Regions from separate parts of the Streptomyces sp. NPDC054849 genome, predicted to be linked through region 1. Evidence: riboswitches for the same ligand, from Rfam matches in the RefSeq annotation. Region 1 holds a riboswitch; the other holds the start of a gene.
What was found. A riboswitch is a leader RNA that binds a small molecule or an ion and turns the genes downstream of it on or off. The one in region 1 is predicted to bind glycine.
Positions count from the first base shown of each region.

Region 2: another riboswitch for glycine. It lies ahead of gcvT (glycine cleavage system aminomethyltransferase GcvT); the one in region 1 lies ahead of gcvP (aminomethyl-transferring glycine dehydrogenase).

Region 1 covers NZ_JBSGZI010000127.1:6,034-13,932, forward strand. Annotated here, with positions in the region: gene ACWGIF_RS34255 (hypothetical protein) at 1-181, shown strand, start outside; gene ACWGIF_RS34260 (DUF5999 family protein) at 443-631, shown strand; gene gcvP (aminomethyl-transferring glycine dehydrogenase) at 742-3,627, opposite strand; glycine riboswitch at 3,824-3,922, opposite strand; gene ACWGIF_RS34270 (PRC-barrel domain-containing protein) at 4,036-4,401, shown strand; gene ACWGIF_RS34275 (DNA polymerase IV) at 4,485-5,966, opposite strand; gene ACWGIF_RS34280 (MerR family transcriptional regulator) at 6,010-6,648, opposite strand; gene ACWGIF_RS34285 (bifunctional nuclease family protein) at 6,829-7,302, opposite strand; gene ftsR (transcriptional regulator FtsR) at 7,355-7,899, opposite strand, start outside.
Region 2 covers NZ_JBSGZI010000066.1:12,353-20,251, reverse strand. Annotated here, with positions in the region: gene ACWGIF_RS25230 (ABC transporter substrate-binding protein) at 1-192, opposite strand, end outside; gene ACWGIF_RS25225 (ABC transporter permease) at 271-1,272, opposite strand; gene ACWGIF_RS25220 (enhanced serine sensitivity protein SseB C-terminal domain-containing protein) at 1,814-2,554, opposite strand; gene ACWGIF_RS25215 (enhanced serine sensitivity protein SseB) at 2,611-3,345, opposite strand; gene ACWGIF_RS25210 (AAA family ATPase) at 3,663-4,319, opposite strand; glycine riboswitch at 4,526-4,629, shown strand; gene gcvT (glycine cleavage system aminomethyltransferase GcvT) at 4,801-5,916, shown strand; gene gcvH (glycine cleavage system protein GcvH) at 6,017-6,397, shown strand; gene glyA (serine hydroxymethyltransferase) at 6,413-7,669, shown strand.

The sequences.
Region 1 (7,899 bases):
AGCCGACCCTTCCGCCGGCCTGCCCGCCGGCGAGGACCTGCTGGTGCCACTGGCCCCGGCGCCGCCCGGCATCGCCGCGTACCGGCCGCATCCGGTCTCCGAGCTGCTGCCCGTGCTCACTCACCGGCTGACCCCCGCTGCGGCCCCGGCCCCTCCTTCACTGGCCGCGCCCGCCGCCTGACCCGATTCACCCATCCGGCCTAGTCCCTTGGGGCCATCCGCGAACCATCCGAAATGACAGGGGAGTTGGCCTGAACCGCCCGCACGAGTGATGCGTCCTCAATCTGTGAGGACAGCTGCCGGGAAATACCTGCGAAGCGGCTGTCGTGGGGGAAGACTGAGGACACGCTCCCCGCGGGTGCGGGGATGACCCAGGGGGACGGCCATGAATCACGCATCGAGCCGTAGCACGCAGACCACACCGCAGCGAAAGAACGCATCCATGTGCCAGCACCAGCCAGCCTGCCCGTCAGCCGAATCCGCCGACCGGGAGGCCGCGCGCCCTGTGGCCAACCACCCGGAACAGGGCTGGAGCCTGCTGTGCAATGGCGTCCTGCTCTTCGAGGACACCGGTGAGCTGCTGCCGGACGGCCAGATCATCGCCCCGCACCGCCCGCTCGCGGCGGCGTAGGCGACGAAGAGACCCGACCGACGGCGGCCACGAGGAAGGGGCCGGTCCGGGAGACTCTCCCGACCGGCCCCTTGCTCATGTCATACGACGCTCATCCGTCGCTGGACGGCTCAGTTGTCGTACTCGTCCAGCGGCGGGCAGGAGCACACGAGGTTGCGGTCGCCGAACGCACCGTCGATGCGGCGCACCGGCGGCCAGTACTTCTCTGCGGCCGTGACCCCGCCCGGGAAGACGGCCTCGTCCCGGGTGTACGGGTGGTTCCACTCGCCGCCCAGAGCCGCCGCGGTGTGCGGGGAGTTCGCCAGCGGGTTGTCGTCCACCGGCCACTCGCCGCCCGCGACCCGCTCGATCTCGCCGCGGATCGCGATCATCGCGTCGCAGAAGCGGTCGATCTCGGCGAGGTCCTCGGACTCCGTCGGCTCGATCATCAGCGTGCCGGCGACCGGGAAGGACATCGTCGGCGCGTGGAAGCCGTAGTCGATCAGACGCTTGGCGATGTCGTCCACGCTCACACCCGTGGCCTTCGACAGCGGGCGCAGGTCGATGATGCACTCGTGCGCGACCAGATTGCCCGGGCCCGTGTAGAGCACCGGGTAGTGCGGCTCAAGGCGCTTGGCGATGTAGTTCGCGCCGAGCACCGCCACCTGGGTGGCGCGCTTGAGGCCCTCGCCGCCCATGAGGCGCACGTACGACCAGGAGATCGGCAGGATGCCGGCCGAGCCCCACGGTGCGGCCGAGATCGGGCCGACGCCCGTCTCCGGCCCCGCGGTCGGCTGGAGCGGGTGGTTCGGCAGGTACGGGGCCAGGTGCGCCCGGACACCGACCGGGCCGACGCCCGGACCGCCGCCGCCGTGCGGGATACAGAAGGTCTTGTGCAGGTTCAGGTGCGAGACGTCGCCGCCGAAGTGACCCGGCTTGGCGAGGCCGACCAGGGCGTTCAGGTTGGCGCCGTCGACGTAGACCTGGCCGCCGGCCTCGTGCACCTGGGCGCAGATGTCGGCGACGTGCTCCTCGAACACACCGTGCGTGGACGGGTAGGTGATCATCAGCACGGCGAGCTCGTCGCGGTGCTGCTCGATCTTGGCGCGCAGGTCGTCCGCGTCCACCTCGCCGTCGTCGGCGGTCTTGACGACGACGACCTTCATGCCGGCCATCACGGCGCTCGCGGCGTTGGTGCCGTGCGCGGAGGACGGGATGAGGCAGATGGTGCGCTGCTCGTCGCCGTTCGCGCGGTGGTAGGCGCGGACGGCCAGCAGACCGGCGAGCTCACCCTGGGAGCCGGCGTTCGGCTGGATGGAGACCTTGTCGTAGCCGGTGACCTCGCAGAGACGTTCCTCCAGCTCGTTGATGAGCGTGAGGTAGCCCTCGGCCTGCTCCACGGGGGCGAAGGGGTGCAGCTGGCCGAACTCGGGCCTGGTCACCGGCTCCATCTCGGTGGTCGCGTTGAGCTTCATGGTGCAGGAGCCCAGCGGGATCATGCCGCGGTCCAGCGCGTAGTCCTTGTCCGACAGCTTGCGCAGGTAGCGCAGCATCGCGGTCTCGGAGCGGTGCTGGTGGAAGACCGGGTGCGTCAGGTACTCGTCCGAGCGCAGCAGGCCCTCGGGCAGGGTCTCGTCCGTGGTCGCGTCGAGCGCCTCGATGTCGGCGGTGACACCGAAGGCGGCCCAGACGGCCTCGATGTCGGCGCGCAGGGTGGTCTCGTCGCAGGCGACGGAGACGAGGTCGGCGTCGACCCGGTACAGGTTGACCCCTCCCTCGCGGGCGGCGGCGACGACCTCGGCGGCACGGCCCGGAACACGGGCGGTGACGGTGTCGAAGTACGAGCCGTGCACGATCTCGACCCCGCCGGCCGTCAGGCCCGCGGCGAGCAGGGCCGCGTAGCGGTGGGTCCGGCGGGCGATCGTCCGCAGGCCGTCCGGACCGTGGTAGACGGCGTACATGCCGGCCATGACGGCGAGCAGCACCTGCGCGGTGCAGATGTTACTGGTGGCCTTCTCGCGGCGGATGTGCTGCTCGCGGGTCTGCAGGGCCAGGCGGTACGCCTTGTTGCCGTCCGCGTCCACCGAGACGCCGACGAGGCGGCCGGGCAGCGAGCGGGCGTGCTTGTCCTGGACGGCCATGTAGCCGGCGTGCGGTCCGCCGAAGCCCATCGGGACACCGAAGCGCTGGGTGGTGCCGACGGCGATGTCCGCGCCCAGCGCACCCGGCGAGGTAAGCAGGGTCAGCGCGAGCAGGTCCGCGGACACGGCGACGATCGCGCCGAGCTCGTGGGCCTGGTCGATGACGGGCTTGATGTCGCGGACGGCGCCCGAGGCACCCGGGTACTGGACCAGCACGCCGTAGACACCACGCTCGGCGATCTCGGCGGGGATGCCGGCGGACAGGTCGGCGACGACGACCTCGATGCCGATCGGCTCGGCGCGTGTCTCGATGACCGCGATGGTCTGCGGCAGCGCGTCGGCGTCCACGAGGAAGACGTTGCCCTTGGCCTTGCCCACGCGGCGGGCCAGCGTCATGGCCTCGGCGGCCGCGGTGCCCTCGTCGAGCAGCGAGGCGCCCGAGGTCGGCAGGCCGGTGAGGTCGGCGACGACGGTCTGGAAGTTCAGGAGGGCCTCCAGGCGGCCCTGCGAGATCTCCGGCTGGTACGGCGTGTACGCCGTGTACCAGGCCGGGTTCTCCATGACGTTGCGGAGGATGACGGGCGGCGTGAAGGTCCCGTAGTAGCCGAGACCGATCATGGAGGAGAGGACCTGGTTGCGGTCGGCGAGCGAGCGCAGCTCGGCCAGCACCTCGGCCTCGGTGCGCGCCTCGGGCAGGTTCAGCGCCTCGGCGGTCTTGATCACATCCGGGACCGCGGCGGCGGTCAGTTCGTCCAGGGAGCCGTAGCCCACATGGGCGAGCATCTTCGCCTGCGCCTCGGCATCAGGGCCGATGTGGCGCTGTTCGAAGGGGATGCCTCGCTCCAGCTGGGAGAGCGGAATGCGGTTGGCGGTCATGTACGGAGGCCTCCTGGTCGTATGACCTGCGAGGGGCACCACGGCGCGGGCACCCGGACGGCCTCCCCCTCTGTCATCTCAACCTGAGAGTTTCACCGGAGTCAGGGGGTTCGCCCGAGAGCTCCGGCTTTCACCGTCGGTGAGGAGAGGAACCGGCACTACGCGCCCGGTACCCGCCCCTGCTTTCCAGAGTGGCCTCGTCCGTGCGGTACGTATGCCTGAGAGATTCCGGGGAGGATTTGCTCCTTCGGCGCCTCCGTCTTGCTCACTCGGAGGACTCTCCCGCACAGGGTCGACAGCCGTCACCCAGCCTACCAGCGAGGATCCGGGCCCTCCCCCGAGTGGCCCCCGCTGCTGAAATGCACTTCTGTAGTCATTACGGAGGAGTTGCGACCAATTGGAGGGACCGTGCAGACCGACATCGATCCGCGCAGCCTGATCGGCCGCAAGGCGTTCGACCGCAACGGCACCAAGATCGGCACCATCGACGAGGTCTACCTCGACGATGCCACGGGCGTTCCGGAATGGGCGGCCGTCCGTACGGGCATGTTCAGCCGGGACGCCTTCGTCCCGCTGGAGCCGAGCGAGATGGTGGGCGACACCCTGCGGGTGCCCTTCGACCGCTCCCTCATCAGGGACGCCCCGGACTTCGGAGTCGGCCGCCACCTCTCCCCGGAACAGGAGCTGCAGCTCTACCACCACTACGGCCTGGACACGACCCTGCCGAGCGAGTTCCGCCACGACTTCGGACACCTGGCGGGAGACGAGGGCTGATCGTCGGGCGGCGGAGGACCCAGCTGCCGGGCTTCCGGACTCCCGGATGCTGCAGATCAGGCCTTGCGGATCGGGCCTTCGGCTCAGGCCCGGTCGGCGGCACCCGGTTCTGCGTCCCCCACCAGCGGCAGCGGATCGGACGGCTCCAGCTCGGGGTCGTCCACCCGGAAGGTCCGCACCCGGCCGGGCTCCGATCCGGGCTGTTCGAACCGTACGGTCACCCTCCCGACGCCGCTGCCCTGCACCCATCCGGGCCCGTACAGGGCGTGCCGTACGTCGCTCCCGGCCGCCCACCGCCGCTCCGGTGCCGGCTCCGGAGCGGCGGACGGATCCCCACCCTCCTGGGGCCCTGAGGCCCCTGCGGCACCTGCAGCCCCTGCGGCCCCTGGGGCACCGCCAGAGGCCGCCTCCGACTCGGTCACGCCCCCCGTGCCGTCCGCACCGCCTCCACCGCCCCTGTCCGTCGCACCGGCGGCCGCATCCGGCTCGGCGGCGAGCACCTGCGCGAACAGGTCCTCCTGGGTGTAGTCCGCCAGCCCGGTCACCCCCACCCCCAGCAGTCGCACGCCGCCCGTGGTGTCCACCCCTTCCAGCAGCCTCGCCGCCGCCTCCCGCACCACTCCGGGGTCGTCCGTGGGCCCCCGCAGCGTCTCGGACCGCGTCAGCGTGGAGAAGTCGTACCGCCGCACCTTGAGCACGATCGTGCGCCCCGAGTGCCCCGACCCCTTGAGCCGCTGGACACACCGGTCGGCGAGCCTCTGCACCTCGTTCCGGATCCGTACCCGGTCGTGCAGATCCACGTCGAAGGTGTCCTCGACCGATACGGACTTCGCGTCCCGCTCCGCGACCACCGGCCGGTCGTCCAGCCCCAGCGCCATCCGGTACAGGCCCGTACCGTGCGCGCGGCCGACCATCCGGACCAGCTCGTCGTCCCCGGCCTCCACCAGCTCGCCCACCGTGGTGATGCCGGCGCGCCGCAGGTGCTCGCCGGTGGCCGGCCCCACCCCGGGCAGGGTCCGTACCGACATCGGCGCGAGCAGTTCCCGCTCCGTCCCCGGCTCGATCAACAGCAGCCCGGCGGGCTTGGCCTCCTCGGAGGCCACCTTGGCCAGCATCTTCGACCCGGCCAGTCCCACCGAGCCGCTGAGCCCCGTGGCGGCCCTGATGTCCGCCCGCAGCCGCTCCCCCGTCGCCCGGGCGGTCGGCGCGTCGAAGGCGACCCCGCCGGCCTCCAGATCCACGAACGCCTCGTCCAGGCTGAGCGGCTCCACCAGCGGCGACAGCTCCCGCAGCATGGCCATCACCACGTCACTGACCTGTCGGTAGAGGCTGAAGCGCGGGATCAGACAGGCGCCGTTCGGGCAGAGCCGCCGCGCCTGCGCCATCGGCATGGCCGAGTGCACCCCGAACCGCCTGGCCTCGTACGACGCCGTGGCGACGACCCCGCGCGGCCCCAGCCCGCCGACGATGACGGCCTTCCCCCGCAGGCTGGGCTTCGACGCCTGTTCGACGGAGGCGTAGAAGGCATCCATGTCCAGATGCAGGATGGTCGGCGCGGCTCTCACAGCCCCGATGCTGCCCTACGGCACTGACATTTCCGGGGCCGGATCAGACGGCGCGGTTGCGCCGGGCCGCCAGCTCGTCCGTCGGGTTGTGTCTGACCAGGGTCTCGCCGGTGTCCACGCGCTCCCCGTGCAGCTGCGACAGCGCGCTCTCCACATCGCGCCACGCCACGCCCACGGCGATGCCGAAGACGCCCTGCCCGCCCTGGAGCAGACTCACGACCTGATCCGGCGAGGTGCACTCGTACACGGTGGCGCCGTCGCTCATCAGCGTCATGCGCTCGAGATCCGAGAACTCGCGGTCATGCAGGTGCTGCACGGCCGTACGGATGTTCTGCAGCGCCACCCCGGTGTCCAGGAAACGCTTGACGATCTTGAGGACGACGACGTCGCGGAAGCTGTAGAGCCGCTGCGTGCCCGAGCCGTACGCCGCACGCACACTGGGCTCGACCAGCCCGGTGCGCGCCCAGTAGTCGAGCTGTCGATAGGTGATGCCGGCCGCGGCGCACGCCGTCGGCCCGCGGTATCCGATCTGCTCGGGCGCCGGGTCCCCGCCCACCGGTCCGACCGGCGTCGACTCCGGCTGACGGTGCGCGGAACCGACCGCACCGCCGTGCAGCGGATACGGCCCAGCGTCACTCCGTGCGGGGGTACCCCCGGTCGTACCGTCGCCCGTGATCCTCACGCCGACCCTCCGTCCTTGCCTGCCCACCTCGAAGGTAGGCAGTCACCAGGGGTGCGTCAACGATCGCCACACTCGGCACGCCGAGTGATAATCACCCTGAGAGTGGTTTCCCGTATCCCTTTATGGGGAAAGGCTACTCGAATGGGCCGAAAGTACCGTGAAGAGGACGCGCTCGGCGCCTCACTGCGGGCCGGTGCCGAAGTCCTCGGGCGAGATCTGATCGAGGAACTCGCGGAACTTCTCCACCTCGTCCTCCTGCTCGTCCGGAATGGCGATTCCGGCGTCGTCGAGCACGCCGTCACTGCCGAAGATCGGCGTCCCCGTCCGCAGGGCGAGCGCTATGGCGTCGGACGGCCGCGCGCTCACCTCGACCCCGCTGGCGAAGACGAGCTCCGCGTAGAAGACGCCCTCCCGCAGATCCGTGATCCGGACCTCGGTGAGCTCCTCGCCGATCGCCTCCAGCACGTCCTTGAACAGGTCGTGCGTCAGCGGCCGGGCAGGGGCCATCCCCTGCTGCGCGAAGGCAATGGCGGTCGCCTCCCCAGGTCCGATCCAGATGGGGAGGTACCGGTCGCCTCCCACTTCACGCAGGAGCACGATCGGTTGGTTGGAGGGCATTTCCACCCGGACACCCACAACGTCGAGCTCGTTCACACAGCAACCCTAGGACCTGCCCGGCAGGTTTGGGTAGTCGGGCCCCCCTGCGTCACCTCAGTCGAACCCCGAGAGCGGTCTGCACGAGCGCCTCGTGGAGCCGTACGGAGAGCCCCGCGAGCTCTTTCATGGTGGCCTCCGCATGCGCCCTGGTCTGCGGATTGCGATGCCGGCGCAGCGGTGCCACGACCTGCTCCACCAGACCCGCCTCGCGGTCCGCAGCGGCCTTCATGGCGCGCAGGTGCCGGGGTTCCAGTCCGAAGCGCCCGAGGTCGGCCACCAGCCGGGCCACCGTGACCGCCTCGGCGTCGAACCCGCCGTCCGGCCTTTCGGCGAGCAGCCCGTACGACTCCCACTCGACCAGCTGGACCTCGTCCACGTCGGCGGCCGCGAGCAGCTCGGCGCGACCCACACGGGCCACGGTGGGCCGCTCCCGCCCCACCTCGCCGTAGACGGCCGCCTGACCGGTGGGATCGGCCGCCTCCCCGTGCCCCGCGGGCGCCGGGATACGGATCTGCTCACCGCGTGCGAGCGCGTCGAGCTGCTCGCGGATGACCTTGAGCGGCAGGTAGTGGTCACGCTGCAGCCGCAGGATGC
Region 2 (7,899 bases), on a different contig from region 1:
GGTGTCGGACGCCTCGTAGACGACCGTCCCGCCCTTCTTGTCCGAGGCGTTGACCACGGCCTTGACGGCGGCGTTGGAGCCGGCCGACTTGTCGTCGCCGCCGGTCTTGTCACCACCATTGCAGGCGGAGGCGGTGAGGACGACGGTGATGGCGGCGGCGAGCACCGCGGCTGTTCTCGACCTGCTTCTCATGGCGGAGTGATGCCCCCTGATTCGGAGTGATGGTGGGTACTGGCGGTGCCTCGGCCGGGTGCCCGGGGAACGGGAGGGTCAGCGCGAGCTCTTGGGGTCCAGGGCGTCGCGCAGGCCGTCGCCGAGGAGGTTGAAGGCGAGCACGGTGATGAAGATCGCCATGCCCGGGACGACCATGAACATCGGGTCGACCTTGTAGTAGTCCACGGCGGAGCTGAGCATTCCGCCCCATGAGGCCTGCGGTGGCTGGATACCCACGCCGAGGAAGCTCAGCGAGGCCTCGAAGAGGATGTTGGTCGGGATGAGCAGCGTGGCGTAGACGAGGATCGGGGCCACCAGGTTCGGCAGCAGTTCCCGGAAGACGATGAAGGGGCCGCGGGCGCCGAGGCTGCGGGCCGCGTCGACGAACTCCCGCTCGCGCAGCGAGAGGGTCTGGCCGCGCACGATGCGTCCGATGTAGGGCCAGCTGAAGAAGCCGATCACGAAGATCAGCACGCTGATGTGCAGCGGCAGCCCTTCGAGGCCGAAGGCCCCGCCCTGGAGGGCGGCGGAGATGGAGATCGCGAAGAGCAGCAGCGGGAAGGCGAGGAAGGTGTCCATCATGCGGCTGATCACCGTGTCGGCCCAGCCTCCGTAGTACCCGGCGATGACGCCCAGCACGGAGCCGAGGAACACCGAGACGATGGTCGAGCCGAAGGCGACCAGCAGGGAGACCCAGGAGCCTTCCAGGATGCGGGTGGCGATGTCGCGGCCGAACTTCGGCTCCACCCCGAGGGGATGCTCCCAGCTGATGCCGCCGAAGGAGCCGATGGGGGTGGCAAGGGAGGGGTCGATGAGGTCCTGGTGCAGTGCGTCGGGGTCCAGGCCGAACATCCACTGGATCGGCTGCGAGAGCATGGCCAGGACCACCAGCAGCAGCACGACCGTGCCGCCGGCCATCGCCACCTTGTCCCGCTTGAGTCTGATCCACGCGATGTGGCCGAGCGAACGCCCCTCGATCCGCTTCTGCGTCGCCCCGTCGGATATCCCGTCGGGCTGCGGGAGCACCGGCTCACTGGGCGCTATGGGTGAAGCCGTCATCGTGGTGGGGACCCCTCTCGGCCGACGGTGGCCGGCCCTGGCCGCCGCCGTAGCGGCTTGGTTCACATCGGTGGCACTGTTGGCGTGGGTGCCGGCGGCTGCGTCGGCGTGGGTGGAACGGCGAGCCTGAAGTCAGCCTGACGGGCTGTTCCTTACGGAGGGCCCGGATGGCCCGGCCTTCGGTTGGGGGGAGTCTTTATCGCGCTCTCGATCACCCGCCAGACCTGCCGGGGAATGGATGCGCAACCGTAATCTGCGGCCGAACCTCCCGGTATCCGGACTCGTCGCCCGGCTCAGCGGAACAACGGGGCCCGATGCACACGGACCGGACATCGCGGCCAACGACCTCAGGACACCGGGATTTTGGCCGGTTATCAGCGCATACGACACAGGCCGCACCGGGAGAACTCCGGTGCGGCCTCGGGACGGGCGTCTCGTGATGTGGACAGGGGGGCGGACGGGGCGGGGCGGCCGGGGGCCGACCGGGACTGAGCGCCCCGGTCCTCCGTACGCCGGCGGCCGGGGCTCGGCGCCCCGGTCCTCAGTAGGCCGGCGCCTGGCCCTCGCGGTCGTAGAAGGGGCGGCTCTGCGCGCGCAGCCACATCGCCACCGGGTCGTGCTCGTCAGCCAGCGCGACCGTGCACACCGGAACGCCCTCGGGGACCACCGCGACCGACTGGCGCATCATCTCCCGTACGGATTCCAGCGCGGGCGCGGAGGCGTCGTAGAGATCGAGGCCGACCGCGAGGTACGGGGACCCGAGCGCCGGCTGCACCCACGCGCGGCGCAGCGACCGTACGGCGGGGGTGCGGTGCGCGTGCTGGGTCAGCAGTCCGTAGAACTGCGGAAGCTCGATGCTGGGCTCGGAGAGCCGCAGCGGGCCCGCCGGCATGCGTTCCAGGCCGGTGGCGATCCGGCGCAGGTCGGCCCAGGGGACGCCGAGGCCGCCGCCCTGGGCGTGCGGGTTGAGCCACAGGCCCCAGCGGTCCGGGTAGAGCGCGCGGGCGATGTCCCGCCCGGTGACCACCTCGTAGCCCCGGTTCCAGCCGCTTGCGGCCAGCTCCTGCGGGGAGGTGACGCAGGGCGCGTATCCGAGGCCCTCGATCTCCATGCCGCCGTACTGGGCGTCCGGGGAGCCCGGCTGCCCCTGCCAGAGCAGCATCCACAGCCGGCCCTCGGAGAGGGCATGCAGGAGTGACTCGTAGCTTTCATAGCGCCCGGGCGTCACCTGGCGCATCATGTGCTCGACCTGCCCGGCCGCGGCCGTGCCTGACGCACTCACCCGGTACCCCTCTTCGTCCGCCCGTCGTCCACGCGTGCCCCTCAGCTTAAGCGGCCCTATGGGAGGTAGAAGGGGCGTACGCGCTCACGAATCCAGTCCGTGACCGGGTCCTGGGCGGCGTCGAGGAGGATCAACTGCACCGGCCACGGCGGCGACACACGCGTCAGGGCCCGTCCGAGAGCCTCCATCGGGGCGCCCCGCATCTCGGGTTCCCATCCCACCAGGCGGACACCGATGAACAGTTCCGGCGCCCCTCCCTCGATGCTGGCGAGGCAGCGGTGAGCGGCGGCGACCACGCCGGTGGCGCGGAACTCCTCGGCCGCGGCGGCCAGGAAATCCACCGGGTCCTCCTGCCAGTCGGGCTCGTAGAGCCGGACGCGGCCACCGGTGGAGGGGCCGTCGAGCGGGGTCCGGCCGGTGCGGCAGAGCTCCGCGACCGCGGGCGGGGGCAGCGGGACGCCGACGGCTCCCTCGGGGTTGAGCGCGATGCCGAGCTGCGGGGGCAGGCCGCGGGCGAATTCGACGGCGGGGGCCACGGCGAAGTCCATGCCGGGGCCGACGCAGGCGAGGAACTGGGTCTCGGAGCTGTAGACGGGGACGTACGCCGCCCCGCCGATGTCCATGGTGGGCAGGTCGAGGCCGGGCGACGCGGGGTCGCCGCCGCCGGGGAGGGGCACCCACACCCGGCTGCGCCCGAGCACCTCAAGGATCCGGGCCCCGGCGTCCTGCTGCCCGAGCGCCGCCCCCAGCACCTGCTCCAGCTCATTCCCCGGCCAGCCGCTGCCCTGCATCCGCCCCTGCCTCTGTCCGATATCCCGCGCCGCTATCCCGCGCGTGTCGCCCCGCAGGCTACCGGCCCCGGTGCGGCGCCGCTCCCGGGGCTCCGCCCCGAAGCCCGTGCCCCCACGCCGGCGGGGCTGGACGGGGCATGTGCAGCCTCGCCGTCGTTCGAGGCGCGGGGGGTCCGGGGCCGGCCCTGCAAGGGCGCCACGCCCCGCCGGGCCGGGCGCCACGCCCCGCCGGGCCGACTGCCCCGCCGCTCGGGCAACGGCGCCGCGCCCCCACGGGCCGGGCTGCCCCGCCGCCGCTCGGCCGCCCGCGGCGGCGGTCAGCCGTGGAAGGCGATGCGGGTCACGGAGGCAGCCGACCGGCGGTCCAGCAGGGTCGCCGACGCGCAGCCCGCGGGAGGGAGGCCCGACTCCGCGCCGCGCAGCAGGCGGCCCACGGCGTGCCGGTGGCGGGCGAAGGCGTACGCCGACACCCGGCGGCCCCGCGCGGCCTGGCCGGAGAGGGCCTCCTCGGGACTGCTGTCCAGCAGGAGAAGGTGCAGCGCCCGGCCCCGCCTTCGCGCGGCCACCGCGAGCAGGCCGCGCACCCAGGTCTGCGTGCCGCAGTCGTGGACGACCACGGAGGCCCCGGAGCGCAGGAGCCGCCACAGCCCCCAGTAGTGCGCGGCGCGCACCAGCGGCCGGTACACCGCGTACGGCAGCGCCCCCGGCATCCGGCGCTCCCAGAGCTCACGGGTGTCCTGGGAGTCGACGGCCCCGCCCTCGGGCGCCGCGCGCGCGATCAGCGTGCTCTTGCCGCCACCGGGCAGGCCGGACACCACGACGATGTCGCCCTCTGCGAAGCCGAGCAGCTGCGGGCCGCAGACCGCCGGTCCGCGCAGGTCGCGTACGAGGCCGAGGCCCGCGTCAGCCGCCCCCCGGCGCTGACGCGCTCCGCGCTGTGTCGGCACCGCGTCCACGGTTCCCGTCGTCGTCACCACTCCGAATCTCCGCACAGTGTTCGCCTCCCCCGAATCGGGTCCGAAGGACCCTTGCCCACTGAGTGTAAAGAGACGGTAATCCGGCAGCCCCGGTTCCGCTCCGACCGCTCGGAGGGCCGTACGAACTTTCGGACCCCCACGCCCGATCACGGACATGGCGTGCAATGATGTGCGCCATCTGGACCAACTGCATACCGGCCGCTTGAATCCGCGCGGGAGAGTCCCGGCACGCCGCAAGGCCGTGCGCGGGCGCCGAAGGAGCAAGAACCTCCCTTGAATCTCTCAGGCCCCGTACCGCGTGGATGAGGCAGATCTGAAAAGCGAGCTGTTCGACAGCTCCACCCAAGGTGCAAACCGGGGTTTCCGGCGATCGGACGATCGGCGGAACTCTCGGCGAACCTCTCAGGTTCCGATGACAGATGGGGAGGAACGTCCTCGTCATGTCATGTCGATGCCCTGGGACCCGGGAGCCACACCCATGAGCACTGCCCCCCGTCTGACCGCCCTCGATGCGCTGCACCGCTCGCTCGGTGCGACCATGACCGATTTCGCGGGCTGGGACATGCCGCTGCGGTACGCCAGCGAGCGCGACGAGCACAACGCCGTACGCACCAAGGCCGGTCTCTTCGACCTGTCCCACATGGGCGAGATCACGCTGACCGGCCCGGAGGCCGTCAAGGCCCTGGACTACGCGCTGGTCGGCAACATCTCCACCGTCGGGGTCGGCCGCGCCCGCTACACGCACATCTGCCAGGAGGACGGCGGGATCGTCGACGACCTGATCGTCTACCGCCTCGGCGAGACCGAGTACATGGTCGTCGCCAACGCCTCCAACGCGCAGGTCGTCCTCGACGCCCTGACCGAGCGGGCCGCCGGCTTCGACACCGAGGTCCGCGACGACCGCGACGCGTACGCGCTGCTCGCGGTGCAGGGCCCGCAGTCCCCCGGCATCCTGGCGTCCCTCACCGACGCCGACCTGGACGGCCTGAAGTACTACGCCGGCCTGCCGGGCACCGTCGCGGGCGTGCCCGCGCTGATCGCACGTACGGGCTACACCGGCGAGGACGGCTTCGAGCTGTTCGTCGCCCCCGAGCACGCCGTGGAGCTGTGGCAGGCGCTGACCAAGGCGGGCGAGGGCGTCGGCCTGGTCCCGGCCGGCCTGTCGTGCCGCGACACCCTGCGCCTGGAAGCGGGCATGCCGCTGTACGGGCACGAGCTGACCACCTCCCTGACCCCCTTCGACGCGGGGCTGGGCCGGGTCGTGAAGTTCGAGAAGGAGGGGGACTTCGTCGGCCGCGCCGCGCTGGAGTCCGCCGCCGAGCGCGCCGCCACCAACCCGCCGCGCAAGCTGGTGGGCCTGATCGCCGAGGGCCGCCGCGTCCCGCGCGCCGGCTTCCCGGTGGTCGCCGGCGGCCAGGTGATCGGCGAGGTCACCTCGGGCGCCCCCTCTCCGACGCTGGGCAGGCCGATCGCGATGGCGTACGTGGACGCGGCGCACGCCGCGCCCGGCACCTCCGGCGTCGGCGTCGACATTCGCGGTACGCATGAGCCGTACGAGGTCGTGGCGCTGCCGTTCTACAAGCGGCAGAAGTAGTTCCGCTCACGACTCCGCCGTACGGGTACCCGTACGGCGCCGTCTCAGTACCCAAGACCACAGTTCGTATCCACTCCCCCGCATCCAGGAGAATCAGGTCATGAGCAACCCCGAGAAGCTGCGTTACACCAAGGAGCACGAGTGGCTGTCGGACGCCGTGGACGGCGTCGCGACGGTCGGCATCACGGAGTTCGCGGCCAACGCGCTCGGTGACGTCGTCTACGCCCAGCTCCCCGAGGTCGGCGACACCGTGACCGAGGGCGAGACCTGCGGCGAGCTGGAGTCGACGAAGTCGGTCAGCGACCTGTACTCCCCCGTCACCGGTGAGATCGTCGAGGCCAACCAGGACGTCGTGGACGACCCGGCGCTCGTGAACACCGCCCCCTTCGAGGGTGGCTGGCTCTTCAAGGTGCGTCTCTCGGAGGAGCCGAAGGACACGCTCTCCTTCGAGGAGTACACCAAGCTCACCGCCGGTAACTGACCCCAGGGGACCCTGATGTCTGTACTGAACACCCCTCTCCACGAGCTCGACCCGGACGTCGCCGCCGCCGTCGACGCCGAACTCGTGCGCCAGCAGTCCACCCTGGAAATGATCGCGTCGGAGAACTTCGCTCCGGTCGCCGTCATGGAGGCCCAGGGTTCGGTCCTGACCAACAAGTACGCCGAGGGCTACCCGGGCCGCCGTTACTACGGTGGCTGCGAGCACGTCGACGTGGTCGAGCAGATCGCGATCGACCGCATCAAGGCGCTGTTCGGCGCCGAGGCCGCGAACGTCCAGCCGCACTCGGGTGCGCAGGCGAACGCCGCCGCGATGTTCGCGCTGCTGAAGCCGGGCGACACGATCATGGGCCTGAACCTGGCCCACGGCGGTCACCTGACCCACGGCATGAAGATCAACTTCTCCGGCAAGCTCTACAACGTGGTCCCGTACCACGTCGACGAGACCGGACAGGTGGACATGGCCGAGGTCGAGCGCCTCGCCAAGGAGTCCAAGCCGCAGCTGATCGTCGCCGGCTGGTCCGCCTACCCGCGCCACCTGGACTTCGCCGCCTTCCGCCGGATCGCGGACGAGGTCGGCGCGTACCTGATGGTCGACATGGCGCACTTCGCGGGCCTGGTCGCCGCGGGTCTGCACCCTAACCCGGTGCCGCACGCCCACGTCGTCACCACCACCACGCACAAGACCCTCGGCGGTCCGCGCGGCGGTGTCATCCTGTCGACGCAGGAGCTGGCCAAGAAGATCAACTCCGCGGTCTTCCCGGGTCAGCAGGGCGGTCCGCTGGAGCACGTGATCGCGGCCAAGGCCGTCTCCTTCAAGATCGCGGCCTCGGAGGACTTCAAGGAGCGCCAGGTGCGCACCCTGGAGGGCGCGAAGATCATCGCCGAGCGCCTGGTGCAGCCGGACGTCACCGAGGTCGGCGTCTCCGTCCTGTCGGGCGGCACCGACGTGCACCTGGTCCTGGTCGACCTGCGCAACTCCGAGCTGGACGGCCAGCAGGCCGAGGACCGGCTCCACGAGATCGGTATCACGGTCAACCGCAACGCCATCCCGAACGACCCGCGGCCTCCGATGGTCACCTCGGGTCTGCGGATCGGTACGCCGGCCCTGGCCACGCGCGGGTTCGGCGCCGAGGAGTTCACCGAGGTCGCCGAGATCATCGCGGCCGCGCTGAAGCCCGCGTACGACGGAGAGGGCCTGAAGGCGCGCGTCTCGGCGCTCGCCGCGAAGTTCCCGCTGTACCCGTCGCTCTAGGCAACGGCTTGGAAGGGCCCGGCCTTGTTCGCGCACAGGGCCGGGCCCTTCTCCTTCTCCGCCTCCGCGCCATCCGGGACACCCGGCCCAGTGGCCCGGGGCCCTGTGGAGGAAAACCGGGGCTGCGCCCCTCTCCATCCCGCTCCTGGTCACCGTCGCCCACAGCGGGAAGACCCCGGCCGCGATCGTCACGGCCGCCGCCCTGGTCGCGGCGCCGGCACCCCGACCGA